DNA from 2 places in the Pseudomonas sp. NPDC086581 genome. Region 1 is predicted to be linked to the other one. Evidence: riboswitches for the same ligand, from Rfam matches in the RefSeq annotation. Region 1 holds a riboswitch; the other holds the start of a gene.
What was found. A riboswitch is a leader RNA that binds a small molecule or an ion and turns the genes downstream of it on or off. The one in region 1 is predicted to bind manganese.
Positions count from the first base shown of each region.

Region 2: linked by a shared signal. The riboswitch ahead of ACIPK7_RS27145 (sodium:calcium antiporter) and the one ahead of ACIPK7_RS03410 (TMEM165/GDT1 family protein) in region 1 are both predicted to bind manganese.

Region 1 covers NZ_JBIVBR010000001.1:702,806-710,465, reverse strand. The annotation lists gene ACIPK7_RS03430 (methyl-accepting chemotaxis protein) at 1-1,584, opposite strand, end outside; gene ACIPK7_RS03425 (M48 family metallopeptidase) at 2,015-2,836, shown strand; gene ACIPK7_RS03420 (NAD-dependent epimerase/dehydratase family protein) at 2,929-3,912, shown strand; gene ACIPK7_RS03415 (ketosteroid isomerase-related protein) at 4,080-4,523, opposite strand; gene ACIPK7_RS03410 (TMEM165/GDT1 family protein) at 4,624-5,205, opposite strand; yybP-ykoY riboswitch at 5,212-5,415, opposite strand; gene ACIPK7_RS03405 (amino acid permease) at 5,460-6,917, opposite strand; gene ACIPK7_RS03400 (methyltransferase) at 7,037-7,660, opposite strand, start outside.
Region 2 covers NZ_JBIVBR010000017.1:88,225-95,884, reverse strand. The annotation lists RNA gene ssrA (transfer-messenger RNA) at 1-16, opposite strand, end outside; gene ACIPK7_RS27150 (type 1 glutamine amidotransferase domain-containing protein) at 91-768, opposite strand; gene ACIPK7_RS27145 (sodium:calcium antiporter) at 855-1,868, opposite strand; yybP-ykoY riboswitch at 1,921-2,093, opposite strand; gene ACIPK7_RS27140 (carboxyl transferase domain-containing protein) at 2,131-5,415, opposite strand; gene ACIPK7_RS27135 (hypothetical protein) at 5,565-5,831, opposite strand; gene ACIPK7_RS27130 (sensor histidine kinase) at 5,915-7,318, opposite strand; gene ACIPK7_RS27125 (response regulator) at 7,315-7,660, opposite strand, start outside.

The DNA of each region.
Region 1 (7,660 bases):
GCCCACGGCGCGGCCGATCTCGCTGGCCAGCGCCTGGATCGCCGTGGAGCTGCTTTCGACGATGCGCTTGCCGTGGTGCGCCGCCTGGTCGGCATGATTGGCCGCTTCGGCTGCATGGGTGGCGTTGCGCGCCACATCCTGGGCGGTGGCGGTCATCTCGTGGACGGCGGTGGCCACCAGTTCGATTTCTGCTAGCTGCTTCTGCACGCCCTGGTTGGTGCGGATAGCGATGTCGGCGGTGTGCTCGGAGGAGTCGCTGACGTGCTGCACCGAGGTCACCACCTGGCCGATCATGCCCTGCAGCTTGCCGAGGAAGGTGTTGAAGCCCTTGGCGATGGAGCCCAGTTCGTCGGCGCGGTCGCTGCTCAGGCGGCGGGTGAGGTCGCCTTCGCCCTGGGCGATGTCGTCGAGCATGCCGACCAGCTGGCGCAGCGGCCGGGCGATGCCGTGGCCGACCAGCCAGATCACGGCCAGGCCGATGGCGGCGATCAGCAAGCCGACCAGGGTCATGCCCAGGGTGTCGCTGTCGCGCTGGGATTTCAGGTCGCTCTGCAACTGGTTCAAGTCACCCAGCACGGCTTCCTGCGGCAGTTGCAGCATCAGGGTCCAGCGCGCGCCAGAGTCGGCGATGGTGAAGGGCAGGAACAGCTCAATGTGGCCGTGCTCCTTGTCCATTGAGGTCAGCGGCTGGTCGAGGGTGAGCTTGGCAAGGTTGGCCACTTCGTTGGCGTCCAGCACGCTGCTGGCGGGTTCGCCGAGCTTGGCCGGGTCCTTGGTGTAGGCGACCAGGCGGCCGTTGGTGGAGATCAGCGCCATCTCGCCAGCGCCGTCGTAGAGCTGGCTGTCGGCGGTCTTGAGCAGGTCCTGGATGAAGTCCAGCGACAGGTCCACGCCGACGGTGCCCTTGAACTGGCCCTTGACTATGATCGGCGCGTTGAACGAGGACATCAGCACCATTTTGCCGGCCATCTCGTAGGGCGCCGGGTCGATGATGCACGGCTGGTGCTTCTCTTTCGGGCAGAGGTAGTACTCGCCCTCGCGCACGCCGGTAGGCTGCATCTTCTGGCTTTCCAGGGTGTCGCCCATGGCTTCCACGGTCAGGCCGCCGTCCTTGCGGTACCACCAGGGCATGAAGCGGCCGCTGGCGTCGTAGCCGGGCAGGCCGGCGTACTGGCTGTCGTTGCCGGCGAAGGCGTTGGGTTCCCAGCCGGCGAAGGCGTCGAGCAGCTTGGGGTTCTGTGCCACGGTCTGGCGCAGCAGGTTGGACATGCCGGCGCGGCCGATGCTCAGCAGCGGCTGGCCATTGGCGTCGGTCTCGTCCAGCAGGGCGTTGGTGTTGGCGAGGTCGCGTGCGACGGTGAGCGGATATTCCAGTTCGCGCTGGATCTGTGCGACCTGGCCGCGCGCGATCGCCACCAGGCGATCGTTGATCACTTGCTCGAGCAGCGCCTGGGTGCGCTCTTGCACCAGCGCCTGGGTCCGCGAGCCGGCGAACAGCGCGTAAAGCACCAGCGCCGCGACCACTGCCAGAACGCTGGCACCTGCCAACGCCACCACGGAAAACTGGATCGACTTGAATTTCATACGGGTACCCGGAATGCGCCAGAGGTCTGCGTGTCTATCTGTATCGGCAGGTCCGGGGATTTTCCTTAGGGGGCCGTTGTAATGGGTTGTAACGCGGCTGTTCGCCGCCTGTCGCAGGATTGTCGGCGCTGACCGGGAGGTCTAGCATGTGATGTCAAAATGAAATTATCTGGCCGTGGCGAGCGCCTCGACGTCCTGGTTTTCAGGGTGAAATCAGACGCTGGCTGCGGCTATCTCGCGGGTGTGGATCGCAGGTGCGATGCCGTGCACCGCGTACGCCACGACAGCCGCCCCACAGCACCTTCCGATGAGTCGGTGCGATTTCGTAAGTCACTGCTGCGCCGGCTGTTTTCTGCCAGTTGCCGGGCATCGGGGGTGGGCCTACCATGCGCGCTGTCCGTGGGAGATTGCATTGTTTCGGGAGAGCAACATGCCCAAAGTATTTCGTGTCGCAGGCCTGGCCGCAGCCCTGCTCCTCACCGCTTGCCAGCAGGTGAACACCACCAGCGGCGGCGTCGTCGGTGTCGATCGCAAACAGAACATGTTCAGCATGCTGTCCAGTGCGCAGGTCGACCAGATGTATGCGCAGTCCTACCAGCAGACCCTCGGTGAGGCCTCCAAAGCCGGCAAGCTGGATGCCAGCAGCAATGACGCCAAGCGCGTGAAGGCCATTGCCGCGCGGTTGATTCCGCAGACCGGCGCTTTCCGCTCCGACGCGCCGTCCTGGCAGTGGGAGGTCAACGTGATCAAGAGCGACGAGCTCAACGCCAACTGCGGTCCCGGTGGCAAGATCATCGTCTACACCGGGCTGATCGATCAGCTCAAGCTCACCGACGACGAACTGGCCGCGGTGATGGGCCACGAGATCGCCCACGCCTTGCGTGAGCACGGTCGTGAAGCGATGTCCCGCGCCTACGCGGAGCAGATGGGGCTGGGCATTGGCGGCGCGCTGCTGGGACTGGGTCAAAGCAGCGTGGACATGGCCCATCAGGTGGTCGAATACAGCCTGACGCTGCCCAATAGTCGGCAGAATGAGAACGAAGCTGACCTGATCGGCCTGGAATTGGCAGCGCGAGCCGGTTATAACCCCAACGCCGCGATGACCCTGTGGCAGAAGATGGGCCAGGCGTCGAACGGTGAAGCTCCGCCGGAAATCCTCAGCACGCACCCGGCGGACAGTACGCGGATGGCCAACCTGCAGGCCGCCATCCCGAAGGTCATGCCGCTCTATGAGCAGGCCAAGACCCATTAAGCAGTGGTTTTGAGAGCAGGGGTTCGTGATTCTCTCGAACGGCCAGGAGCGGCGTAAGTTGCGCCGCTTTATCCAGTGAACAGGGAGCACCCGTGAAAATCGCTGTACTCGGAGCCACCGGGCTCCTGGGCCACCACGCCGCCCGCGCGATCAAGGCGGCCGGCCACCAGCTGGTGCTGATCCACCGACCCTCGTCGCAGATCCAGCGCCTGGCCTACCTCGAGCCTGAGTGCCGGGTAGCCGAACTCTTCGATCACCAGGGCATGGCCCGCGCGCTCAGTGGGCTGGACGCGGTGATCTTCAGCGCCGGTTATTACCCGGTGCGCCCGCGTCGCTGGCAGGAGGAAGTGGCCAGCGCACTGGACCTGACCAATCATTTCTACGCCGCCTGCCTGCAGGCGAAAGTGCCGCGCATCCTCTATGTTGGCTCGGCCTTCGCCATGCCCTCGCACCCGCAGGGGCTGCCCGGGCATGAGGGGCTGTTCTACGAAGGACTGCCCACCGGCAAGAGCGCCTACGTGATGTGCAAGTGGGCGCTGGACGAACAGGCCCGCGAGCAGGCCCGTGGCGGCCTGCCGGTGGTCATCGGGATTCCTGGCATGGTGCTGGGCGAGCTGGACATCGGCCCGACCACCGGGCGCCTGATCACCGCCATCGGCCGAGACGAGATGCTGCACTACGTACCGGGCCGGAGGAACGTCATCGATGCCTCCGAGGCCGGGCGCGGCCTGCTCACGGCGCTCGAGCGCGGTCGGGTGGGCGAGCGCTACCTGCTCACCGGGCACAACATCGAGATGGGTGAGCTGACTGCCACCATCGCAAAGCTACTGGGCAAGCCGGCACCGACTCCGATGCCGCTGCACCGCGCCCGTGCGCTGGCGACACTGGGCCGCTGGCGCTACCGCCTGACCGGCAAGATGCCGCTGCTGGACGATACCGCCATCGAGGTGATGGCCGGCGGGCAGTTCCTCGACGGCCGCAAGGCCCGCGAGGAGCTGGGCTTCGAATCCCATGTGCCGCTGGAGGATACGCTGGAACGGGCCATTTCCTGGTTCCACGCCAACGATTACCTCTGACTCCGGCTGTCTTTGTAGGAGCGAGCTTGCTCGCGGCTCCGGTTCGCGAGCAAGGACTGGGCGTCCCCCTCGGTCCTACGAAAAGCTGTTACGGAGTTCCCTGCAAGAGCGCGACCAGGGTGGCAAGCAGACAAAAAAGCCCGGCGCATGGTCGGGCTTTTTCGTTGTCAGGGCAGCGCCTTCTCGGCGAAGGGACGGTTGGGTAGTCCCATCTGCGCGCGGAAGCTTTCCATGTCGAACAGCGTGCACAGTTCCTGTACCTGGTTCTGGCTGTTGAAGGTCCAGAAGCCCATGGCGGAGATGCTGACGATGCGGTCGCTGGCCGGGTAGCCCAGCACCGGGCGGGCGATGCTGCCCATCAGGGTGCTCCAGGTGAAGACCTTGTTGCCCTCGCGGATGCATTCCTCCACGGCCACTTCCAGGTCCTCCATGCCACTGCGGATCTCCTCCACCAGCGCCCGGTAGCCGGCGTTGTCCAGCGGCTGGGCGGTGAAGGCGCTCTTGTAGATGAAGTCTGGGCTGTGCAGCTGCTCGACCAGCGCCAGATGACCCTTGTTCCAGGCGAGGTCGATGTGGTGGCGGGCGACTTTCTTCAGGTCTTTTTCCGGCATGGCGACATCCTTTGTCGTGGGAGGCTTCAGGCGCCACTGTGTATCGCGGGCGATACACAGGCATTGGCCGGCGCGCCAGCCTCCCGACGAAAGCGGCCGGTCAGAACACCCCGGAGAGCTTCAGTGCGTGGTACACAGCAGCCAGGCCGAGGATGGCGAAGGCGGCGGCGGCCAGGCGGCGGATCAGGTTCAGCGGCAGGCGCTCGGCGGCGAAGTTGCCCGCCAGGACCACCGGTACGTTGGCGATCAGCATGCCCAGCGTGGTGCCGATGACCACCAGCCAGAAGTGCGGGTACTGCGCGGCCAGCATCACGGTGGCGACCTGGGTCTTGTCGCCCATCTCGGCGAGGAAGAAGGCGATCAGGGTGGTGAGGAACGGACCGAATTTCTTCAGCGAACCTTCTTCGTCGTCATCCAGCTTGTCCGGAATCAGGGTCCAGCCAGCGACCGCCAGGAAGCACACGGCCAGCACCCAGCTCAGCGTGCTTTCCGAGAAGAACGAGGCGACCCAGCTACCGACGGCACCGGCGGCGAAGTGGTTGGCCAGGGTGGCGGCGATGATCCCGGCGATGATCGGCCAGGGCTTGCGGAAGCGCGCGGCGAGGACGAGCGCGAGCAGTTGCGTCTTGTCGCCGATTTCCGCGAGGGCAACGATCAGGGTTGGGACGAAGAGGGATTCCATCAGACTTCCTAAGGGGGCGGGTCGACTAATCACCATGACACGCGCCACCTGCCCGCCCCGGGTCAGGTTGCTCGTGTCATAGGTCTTGTCAAACCCCGGCCTGAACGCTGCAGGCCTGGATCGTACGCGCCATGGTCTGTGGACCAAGTGTGTTGACGCGTACCGGGCGAGCAGGGCGCTCGCGGGAGACTACTCCCCTAGGACGGGGCGCATTCTGCCCAAGTCCCGGGACTTGGGCAAGCCTGCGCGTCGGATCAGTCGCGGGTCGGGCGAACGTCCATGTCCTCGTAGCGGATGAAGCGGGTGCCGTTCTTGAAGCGGTAACCCAGCCAGATCGCCAGGAACAGCGGGATGGTGATGTAGGTGGCGACCAGCCCGGCCCAGTCCACGTGCTCGCCGACGAAGGCCTGGTAGTTCTGCCCCAGGGTGATGATCAGACATAGGGTGAAGGCGAACAGCGGGCCGAGGGGGAACCACTTGGCGCGGTAGGGCAGGTCGTTGAGGTTGCCGCCCTGCAGGATGAAGCCCTTGCGGAAGCGGTAATGGGACACTGCGATGCCCAGCCAGACAATGAAGCCGCACATGCCCGAGGCGTTGAGCAGCCAAGTGTAGACGGTCTTGTCGCCGATGAAGCTGGTGAGGAAGCACAGCGCGCCGATCAGCGTCGTGGCGTAGAGGGCGTAGCGCGGCACGCCGCTCTCGGACACTTGGGTGAACAGGCGTGGCGCCTTGCCCTGGGTGGCCATGGTGTAGAGCATCCGGGTCGAAGCGTACATGCCCGAGTTGCCTGCCGAAAGGATCGCCGAGAGGATCACCGCGTTCATCACGCCCGCCGCGGCGGCGAGGCCCGCGCGCTCGAACAGCAGGGTGAAGGGCGAGGTGCTGATGTCGCTGCTGTCGGTCTTGAGCAGGTTCGGATCGGTGTAGGGGATCAGCATGCCGATGACGAAGATCGACAGGATATAGAACATCAGGATTCGCCAGAACACCTGGCGAATGGCGATGGGAATGGACTTCTGCGGGTTCTCCGACTCGCCCGCGGCAACGCCGATCAACTCGGTGCCCTGGAAGGAGAAGCCGGCGATCATCGCCACCCCGATCATCGCCTGCAGGCCGCCGACGAAGGGCGCGTCACCGCTGGTGAAGTTGCTGAAGCCGGGGCTGTCGATGCCGTGCATGATGCCGATGATGCTGGCGAGGCCGATGCCGATGAAGATGACCACGGCCACCACCTTGATCAGCGCGAACCAGAATTCGCTCTCGCCGAAGCCCTTCACCGAGAAGAAGTTGAGCATGAACATGATGCCGAGGAATCCGGCGCTCCAGTACATGCCCGAGACTTCCGGGAACCAGAACTTCATCACCAGTTGCGCCGCCACCAGTTCGGCGGCGATGGTCACCGCCCAGTTGTACCAGTAGTTCCAGCCCATGGCGAAACCGAAGCCATCGTCGATGAAACGGCTGCCATAGGTGCAGAACGAGCCGGAATCAGGAATATACGCCGCCAGCTCGCCGAGGCTGGTCATGAGGAAGAACACCATCAGGCCGATCAGCGCATAGGCCAGCAGCGCACCGCCGGGGCCGGCAGTGGCGATGGTGCTGCCGGAGGCGACGAACAGGCCGGTGCCGATGGAGCCGCCGATGGCGATCATGTTCAGGTGGCGCGGCTTGAGGGAGCGCTTCAGATGATGCGGCTTCTCCTTCGGCCCCATGGCGAAAGTCAGTTCGACGTCATCTCTAATTCTTCGGTTCACGGGTGTCCTCGATAGTTCAGGGCGAGCGGCGATGCGCCGATCCGACAGGCTCGGTGGAGTGTAGTGCGAGCCTTGGATCAGCGCCGGGCGCTGTAGATACGGAAGCCGTCGGCCTCGGCCAGGATGCGGCACGGGCCCAGGTGCTGTTCGATCAGCGGCGGGTATTTCAGGAAGCTGTTGGCCACCAGGCGCAGCTCGCCGCCGGACGCCAGGTGGCGTGCCGACTGGCGCAGCAGGTGTTCGGTGGCGGCGTAGCTGGTGTGCACGCCCTGGTGGAAGGGCGGGTTGCTGACGATGGCAGCGAGGCCTTCCGGCGCGGCGTCGATGCCGTCGCCGGCGATCACTTCACCCTCCAGGCCATTGGCGGCCAGGGTCAGTCGGCTGCTTTCGATGGCGAAGGCGTCGACGTCCAGCAGGGACAGGCGGCTCTGCGGATAACGGCGCTTGAGCGTGGCGCCGAGCACCCCCGCGCCACAGCCGAAGTCCAGCACATGGCCGGCTGGCAGCTTGTCCAGATGTTCCAGCAGCAGCGCGCTGCCGCGGTCCAGGCGACCATGGCTGAACACACCGGGCAGGGTGATGACCTGCAGCGGGCCATCGGCCAGCGGCAGTTCGTAGCGTTGCGCGAGGGCATGCAGGTCCGGCGCGGTCGGCGCGCCGTCGATGTGCGTGTGCCACAGCTGGCAGTGGCGGGCGCTGTC
Region 2 (7,660 bases), on a different contig from region 1:
AATCCTAATCGGCCCCAAAACCTGTCAAGGTCGAGATCCATTCTACGGGAAAGCCGCCCCGATAGCCACCCGGGGCGGTGCAAGGTGTTGTCAGCTCAGGAATTTCAGCACGGCTTCGGCCACGGCCTCGGAGGACGCGGGGTTTTGCCCTGTGATCAGGCCGCGGTCCACCTCGACGTGGCTCTGCCAGTCAGGGCCCTTGCTGTAGCGGGCGCCGTTGGCCTTGAGCATGTCCTGAACGAGGAAGGGCACTACGTCGGTGAGGCCCACGGCATCTTCCTCGCTGTTGGAGAAGCCGGTAACGTGCCGACCCTGTACCAGCGGCCGGCCGTCGAGTCCGCGTGGGTGGCGGAACACGGCCGGGGCATGGCAGACGGCGGAGACGGTTTTGCCGCTGGAGTGGAAGGCTTCGATCAGCGCCACCGAGGTGCGGTCCTCGGCCAGGTCCCAGAGCGGGCCGTGGCCACCGGGATAGAACACGGCGTCGTAGTCATCGGCCTTCACCTCACTGAGCTTCACGGTATTGGCCAGCGCTGCCTGAGCGTCGCTGTCCTGGCGGAAGCGCAGGGTGGCCGGGGTCTGGGCGCTTTCCTCGTCGCTCTTGGGGTCGAGCGGAGGCTGGCCGCCCTTGGGCGAGGCCAGGGTCAGGCTGGCGCCGGCATCCTTGAACACGTAGTAGGGCGCGGCGAACTCCTCGAGCCAGAAGCCGGTTTTCTTGCCGGTGCTGCCGAGCTGGTCGTGGGAGGTCAGGACTACCAGGATTTTCATGTTCACTCCTTCGGCGTATCGCTAGTCGTGCGGCTGCCGCCGAAACGGCAGCCCGGACTGTCAGTGTAGGCAATGAGCCGTCTGCGTCAGCGCGACAGGGTGATACCCAGATAGGCGGCGTACAGCATGCCGTTGAGCAGAAGCACCCAGATCGGCAAGCCGCCGTCACGCTGGGCGTTGATCCGCAACCAGAGCGCAGCGCCCAGGGTCACCAGTACGCCAGTTAGCACCTCGATACGCGGCTGCCAGGGCGTCAGAAGGATGCCGATCGCGGGCAACAGGGTGCCCTGGAAGACCATGGCGCCGCTGATGTTGCCGAAGGCCAGGGTGTCCTTGCCGCGACGCACCCAGAGGATGCTGTTGATCTTCTCCGGCAGCTCGGTGGCGATGGGGATGATCAGCAGCGACAGCAGCAGCGCGGAAATCCCCAGGATGTGCGACAAGCCCTCCACGCCATGGATGAAGCCCTTGGCCCCCAGTACCAGCAGCACAAGGCCCAGCAGCAGTTGCAGCAGGATGGTGGCGAGGTTGGTCGGCAGTCCGATGCGCGCCAGGTACATGTGGTGGTCGGCCTCGGTGCCGTGGCCGTCTTCCACAAGGCTTTGCGAGGCGCGGATGGTGAGCGTGATGTAGCCGAAGTAGGTGAGCACCAGCAGCACGCTGAGGGCGACGCGCACGGAGTGCAGTTCAGCCGGCACGAACATGGCGATGGTGGCGAAGCTGAAGGCGGCCAGGAAGAAGTTCAGGTCGCGCTGCATGCCCGTGCGCTCGGGACGGATGCGCCCGAGCAGGCCACGAGAGCGCCAGGCGGCGAGTGCCATCAGGCAGGTGGACAAGGTGGAGAGCATCAGTGGTGCGCCGAGGATCGCGCCGACGCCGACTTCCTCATTGAGGTTGACATTGCTGGTACCGGCGAACAGTGCCAGCAGCGGGATCAGGGTTTCCGGCAGGGCGGTGCCGATGGCGGCGAACAGCGAACCAGTGACGCCTTCGGAAATCCCCAGGCGCTCGCCGAAGTGCTCCAGCGCGTTGGTGAAGAGTTCGGCGGCAATCAGGATCACCAGCAACATGCCGAGCAGTTCGAGGATGAAGGTCAGCATGCGCGCAGCTCCAGAGGGATGGAGCGAAGGGTTGGGTGGTGCATCACGGTGAAGCTCCCGGCCGGTGTAAGTACCCATGACCACGCATCTCCCCGGCCGTTGCGGAGAACACGTGGTCAAAGGTCTTGCCAGGCAAAGCTGCTGACGACGCCATGGCCTGCGGGCCAAGTGTGTTGACGTCGCCCCCGTTCGTCGAACGGTCGGCTACTCCCCAATGACGCCGCGCATTCTAGCGGATCGGGCGGGCAGCTCAACCGACATCTCACCAGGTATCGATCAGTGGACGCTTTTTCCCCTGGCGCGGTGCGGGCTTCGGCGTCGACGCCAGGCCGCGCAGCAACCAGCGGCGGGTGTCGGCCGGGTCGATGACGTCGTCGATCTCCAGGTAGCTCGCCATGTTCAGCCCCTTGCCGTTGCGGTAGGCGGCGGCGACCAGCTTGTCGAACAGCTTCTGCCGCTCCAGCGGGTCTTCAATCGCGGCCAGCTCCTTGGCGTAGCCGAGGCGGATCGCTCCCTCCAGCCCCATGGCGCCGAACTCGCCGCTGGGCCAGGCAACGGTAAACAGCGCGGCGTGGAAGCTACCGGCGGCCATGGCCTGCGCGCCGAGGCCATAGCCCTTGCGTAGGACCACGGTGAAGAACGGCACGCTGAGGCTGGCGGCGGTGACGAACATGCGTGAGACGTGGCGCACGGTGCCGGTCTTCTCCGCTTCCGGGCCGACCATGAAGCCGGGGGTGTCGCACAGCGAAATGATCGGCAGGTCGAAGGCGTCGCACAGCTGCATGAAGCGCGCGGCCTTGTCGCCGGCCTCGGCGTCGATGGCGCCGCCCAGGTGCATGGGGTTGTTGGCGATCAGGCCGAACGGCTTGCCTTCGATGCGCACCAGTGCGGTGACCATCCCGGCGGCGAAGTGCCGGCGCAGTTCCAGCACCGAGCCGCTGTCGGCCAGTTGCTCGATGACCTGGCGGATGTCGTAGACGCGCAGGCGATTCTCCGGCACCGCATGGCGCAACAGGCGCTGGTCGGCGCACTGCCAGTCGGCGCTATCGCCCTGGAAGTAGGCGAGGTACTGGCGGGCGACGCGGGTGGCTTCGGTTTCGTCCTCCACCAGCACGTCGATCACGCCATTGGCGCTCTGCACGTCGCTGGGGCCGACTTCCTCGGGAGCGAACCTGCCCAGGCCGCCGCCCTCGATCATCGCCGGACCCGCCATCCCCAGGCTGGTGTCGCGGGTGGCGATGATTACGTCGCAGCAGCCGAGCAGCGCGGCGTTGCCGGCGAAGCAGCGGCCGGAGACCACCCCCACCAGCGGCACCAATCCCGAGAGCCGCGCGAGGCCGACGAAGCTCATGTTGTCGAGCCCGGCCACGCCGACGAAATCGGTGTCGCCCGGACGTCCGCCGCCGCCTTCCGCGTAAAGCACCAGCGGAATGCGCCACTGCTCAGCGAGGTGCAGCATGCGGTCGGTCTTCTTGTGGTTCATCACGCCCTGGGTTCCGGCGAACACTGTGTAGTCGTAGGCCAGCACCAGGCAGCGCGCCTTCTCATTGCCGAACTGCGCGGCGTTGATGCTGCCCAGGCCGCTGACCAGACCGTCAGCGGGGCTGCTGGTGATCAGTTCTTCGACGCTGCGACGACGGCGCTGGGCGGCGATGGCCAGGGCGCCGTACTCGATGAAGCTGCCTTCATCGAGCAGGTCGGCGAGGTTCTCGCGGGTGGTGCGCTTGCCGATCCGGTGGCGCTTGGCGACGGCGTCCGGGCGGCGCTCGTCGAGGCCGATGGCGTGGCGTTCGAGCACTTCGGAGAGGTCGGCGCGGATGGCGTCGAGATCGATGGCGGCGCTGCTTTCATGGTTCTGTGCTTCGATCTCTGCCGGCTCGACGAACAGCAGCGCGTCGCCGTCGCCGAGGCTGTCGCCGGGGGTGGCGGCGAGACTGTGGACGATGCCACTGGCGCTGGCTTTTACCTCGAATTCCATCTTCATCGCCTCGACCACGGCGATGGTCTGGCCCTGGGCAACGGCATCGCCTGTGGCCACGTTCAGGCTGACCAGCACACCCGCGCTCGGCGTAGCGAGAGGGATGCAGCCGGCCGGTGCTTCGCTGCTGCGCGGGGCTTCCCCGGATGCGCCGGCATGGCTGAAGAAGCGATGCGGGTGCGCGTGATCCTGTGCGCCCAGCAGTGTGGGCAGGTGTTCTTCGATGTAGCGGGTGGTGACCTGGTTGTCCGCCACCGGGCTCTGGCGCAGCAGATTTAGCAGCAACGGAATGTTGCTCGCCACGCCTTCGAGGCGGAATTCGCAGAGCGCGCGATAGGCGCGCTGCACCAGCTGTGGATAGCCGCCGTTGCCGTGGACGATCAGCTTGGCCAGCAGCGAGTCGTAGCCGGCGCTGTTGCGGTAGCCCGCGTAGCCGTAGCCATCCACGCGCAGGCCGGGGCCGCTGGGCGGCTCGTAGGCGCTCAAGGTGCCGCAAGCGAGATGGGGCGTGCCGTCGCTGGCGAGGGTTTCCAGGTTGATCCGCAGTTGCAGGGCGTGGCCGCGCGGCACGGGAATCTCCGCCTGGGTCAGGTTCAGCTCGGCGAGGCTGGCGCCCGCGGCGATACGCAGTTGCGCCTGGACCAGGTCGATGCTGGTCACTGCCTCGGTGATGGTGTGTTCGACTTGCAGGCGCGGGTTGGCTTCCATGAACACGAAGTCGCCGCTGTCTTCGTCCAGCAGGAATTCGAAGGTGCCCAGGCCGCGATACTCCACAGCTTCGGCCAGGCGCACGGCAGCGGCGAGGATAGCACCGCGCAGGCGCGGATGCAGGTTTGGGCTGGGGGCGATCTCAAGCAGTTTCTGATTGCGTCGCTGCAAGGTGCAGTCGCGCTCCCACAGATGGCTGACGACGTGGCCGTCGCCGATGACTTGCACCTCGATGTGGCGGGCGTGCTGGATCAGGCGCTCGACGTAGAGGCGATCATCGCCAAAGGCCGCGCGGGCTTCGGCCTGACAGCGGGCGTAGGCGTCAGCGATTTCCTCGATGCTGCGCACCGCGCGCATGCCGCGCCCACCGCCGCCGGCGAGGGCCTTGATCATCATGCCGGCGCCGGCGGGCAGTTCGCGGAAGAAGCGTTCGGCATCTTCCAGTGAGGTCGCGCGGTTGCTGCCGGCGGCCAGCGCCACGCCGTGATCGCGGGCGAGGTCGCGGGCGCGGGCCTTGTCACCGAAGACGTCGAGCACCTCCGCCGAGGGGCCGACGAAGGTGAGCCCGGCGCTTTCGCAGCGCCGGGCGAAGCCGGCGTTCTCGGAAAGGAAGCCATAGCCCGGATGCACCGCGTCGCAGCCCTGGGCCAGGGCGATGTCGATGATCTGCTGCTGGTCGAGGTAGGCGCTGGCGCCACGCCCTTTCAGGGCCGTGGCCTGGTCGGCCTGGCGAGTGTGCAGCGAGGCGGCGTCGTCCTCGGCGAAGATCGCCAGCGTCTGGATACCCAGCTCGGCGGCGGCGCGGGCAATGCGGATGGCGATCTCGCCACGGTTGGCGATGAGCAAGCGGGACACGGGCATGGCGATTCCGTTGTGCTTCTTGTGATGAGGAATCGCACCATCTTAGGCGGGGGCGTTAGCCGGGGAATCAACTGCTGCGTTGCGAATGCCTCAGGCTTCGCGGGCCTTATGAGCGGCGACCGGCCGGGAGCCGGCCGCCGCGTACGGGATCACCCGTTGGCTCCGCCGTCGCCAGCGTTTTTCTTCAACAGCTGCAGGGCTTTTTCGGTCTGCGCGATGCAGGCCTTGGTGTCACCTGCGGCCTGGGCCTGGGCGGCCTTTTCCTGCAGACGCATGGCCTGCTCCTGGGCCTGGGTGTTGTTGGTGACGGTTTTCACCGCGTCATCGACTTTCTGCAGATTGTCGCTGCACAGATCGGCGGCAAAAGCCGGCGACGCCAGCAGGGCGGCTGTAATGAGCAGGGCGGCACGTTTCATGGCAGTACTCCTGTCAACTTGACCGTTGTCGCGGACCGAACGAGCGGGCCGTACAGGGTGGACCGCCACGATTCACGTGGGGTTCAGAGAATCGGCCCGGCGGTTGTCGGGAGTTCGACGCACACGCCCAGTCCGGCGCCATCCAGCCCTTCGTGCAGGGAAATGCGCCCGTGGTGGATTTCCACGATGCGCTTGACGATCGGCAGGCCCAGCCCGCTGCCGTTGCTGCTGGCGACGCTGGGGCTGCGGTAGAAGCGAGTGAAGATCGCAGCCTGTTCTGCCGGTGCTACGCCGGGGCCGTTGTCGCGGACCCAGAGGGTCAGTCGGTCACTCGCGCTCTCCAGGCTGACGGCCACGCGGCCGCCTTCGGGGGTGTAGCGCAGGGCGTTGCCGACCAGGTTGGTGAGCATCAGACCGAGCCATGCCGCGACGCCTCGCAGCGTGACCTCCTGGCTATCGAGGGTCAGTTCGATCTGCTTGTCGATGGCCTGCGGTGCAAGATCGGCGATGGTGTCTTCAGCCAGCAGGCGCAGGTCCACCGGGGCGAAGATTTCGTGCAGTTCTTCGGCATCGAGCCGCGCCAGCAGGAGGATCTGTTCCATCAGTGCGCTGATCCGTTCAACGCTGCGACTGACCTGCTGCAGCCCGTGGGCGTGGGCGGCCGGGTCGGACGAGCGCAGTGCCACCTGGGCGTGGGTGCGCAGGCTGGCCAGCGGCGTGCGGATTTCGTGGGCGGCGTCGCTGGTCAGCCGGCGCTCGGCTTCCATTGCCGAATGCAGGCGCTCCAGCAGCAGATTCAGTTCGCTCACCAGGCTGTGCACTTCCACCGGTGCGCGGCTCAGGGCCAGCGGGTGGAGGCTGTGGGCGCCGCGCTGGTGCACCTGTTCGATCAGGCCGCGCAGCGGCGCCAGGCCCTGGCGCACGCCGAACCACACCAGCACGCCGAACAGCGGCAGGGCCAGCAGCAACGGGAACAGGGCGCTGAATAGCAGCAGGTGCAGGGTCTTGTGGCGATAGTGCAGGTCCTCGAAGACCCAGATGCGCACCTCGTCGGTCCCCGCCGTATTCATGTGCAGCACGCGCCAGTTGACCCCGCCGCTGAGCAGGTCGGAGAAGCCCGGCGGCTGCGCTTCGATTCCCGTGGGTGGTTTGTGGGTGGCCAGCAGCGGTTGGCCGCGGTACCAGATGGCATAACCCAGCGTGGCTTCGCGGCGGATCAGCGGCAGCCCTTCGATGGCCTTGCGGCTGCGCGCGAGGATTTCCATGGCGTCGGTGGACTGCGGGTCTATCGCGTCGGCAATGTCGACCAGGCTCAGGGCGGCCTGGCCGAAGTCGATCATGTCCTGGTCGTAGAGACGGTTCACCTGCTCGCGGGTCAGGTGGTAGGTGAACAGGCCGGCCACCAGCCACAGCACGGAAACACCGCCGATCAGGGTCAGCAGCAGGCGCCGGCTGATGGAGCCGGCGCGACGGGGGGCGCTGCTCAAGCTCGTGCGGCGCCTTCGGGGCGGTCGATGCCGTAGCCGATGCCGCGCACGGTGCGGATCAGGCTGTTGCCCAGCTTGCGCCGCAGGTGGTGGATGTGGACCTCGATGGCGTTGCTTTCCAGGTCTCCGTCCCAGCCGTACAGGGCTTCCACCAGGCGTGCACGGGACAGCACCTTGCCGCGCTGTTCCAGCAACAGGCGCAGCAGCGCGTATTCGCGCGGAGCCAGGTCCACCGGCGATCCAGCCAGGCTGACCTGGTGGGTGGCCGGGTCCAGCGCCAGTTCGCCGTGCTGCAGCAGCGGGATGGCCCGACCGGTATGGCGACGGGTGAGAGCGCGGACG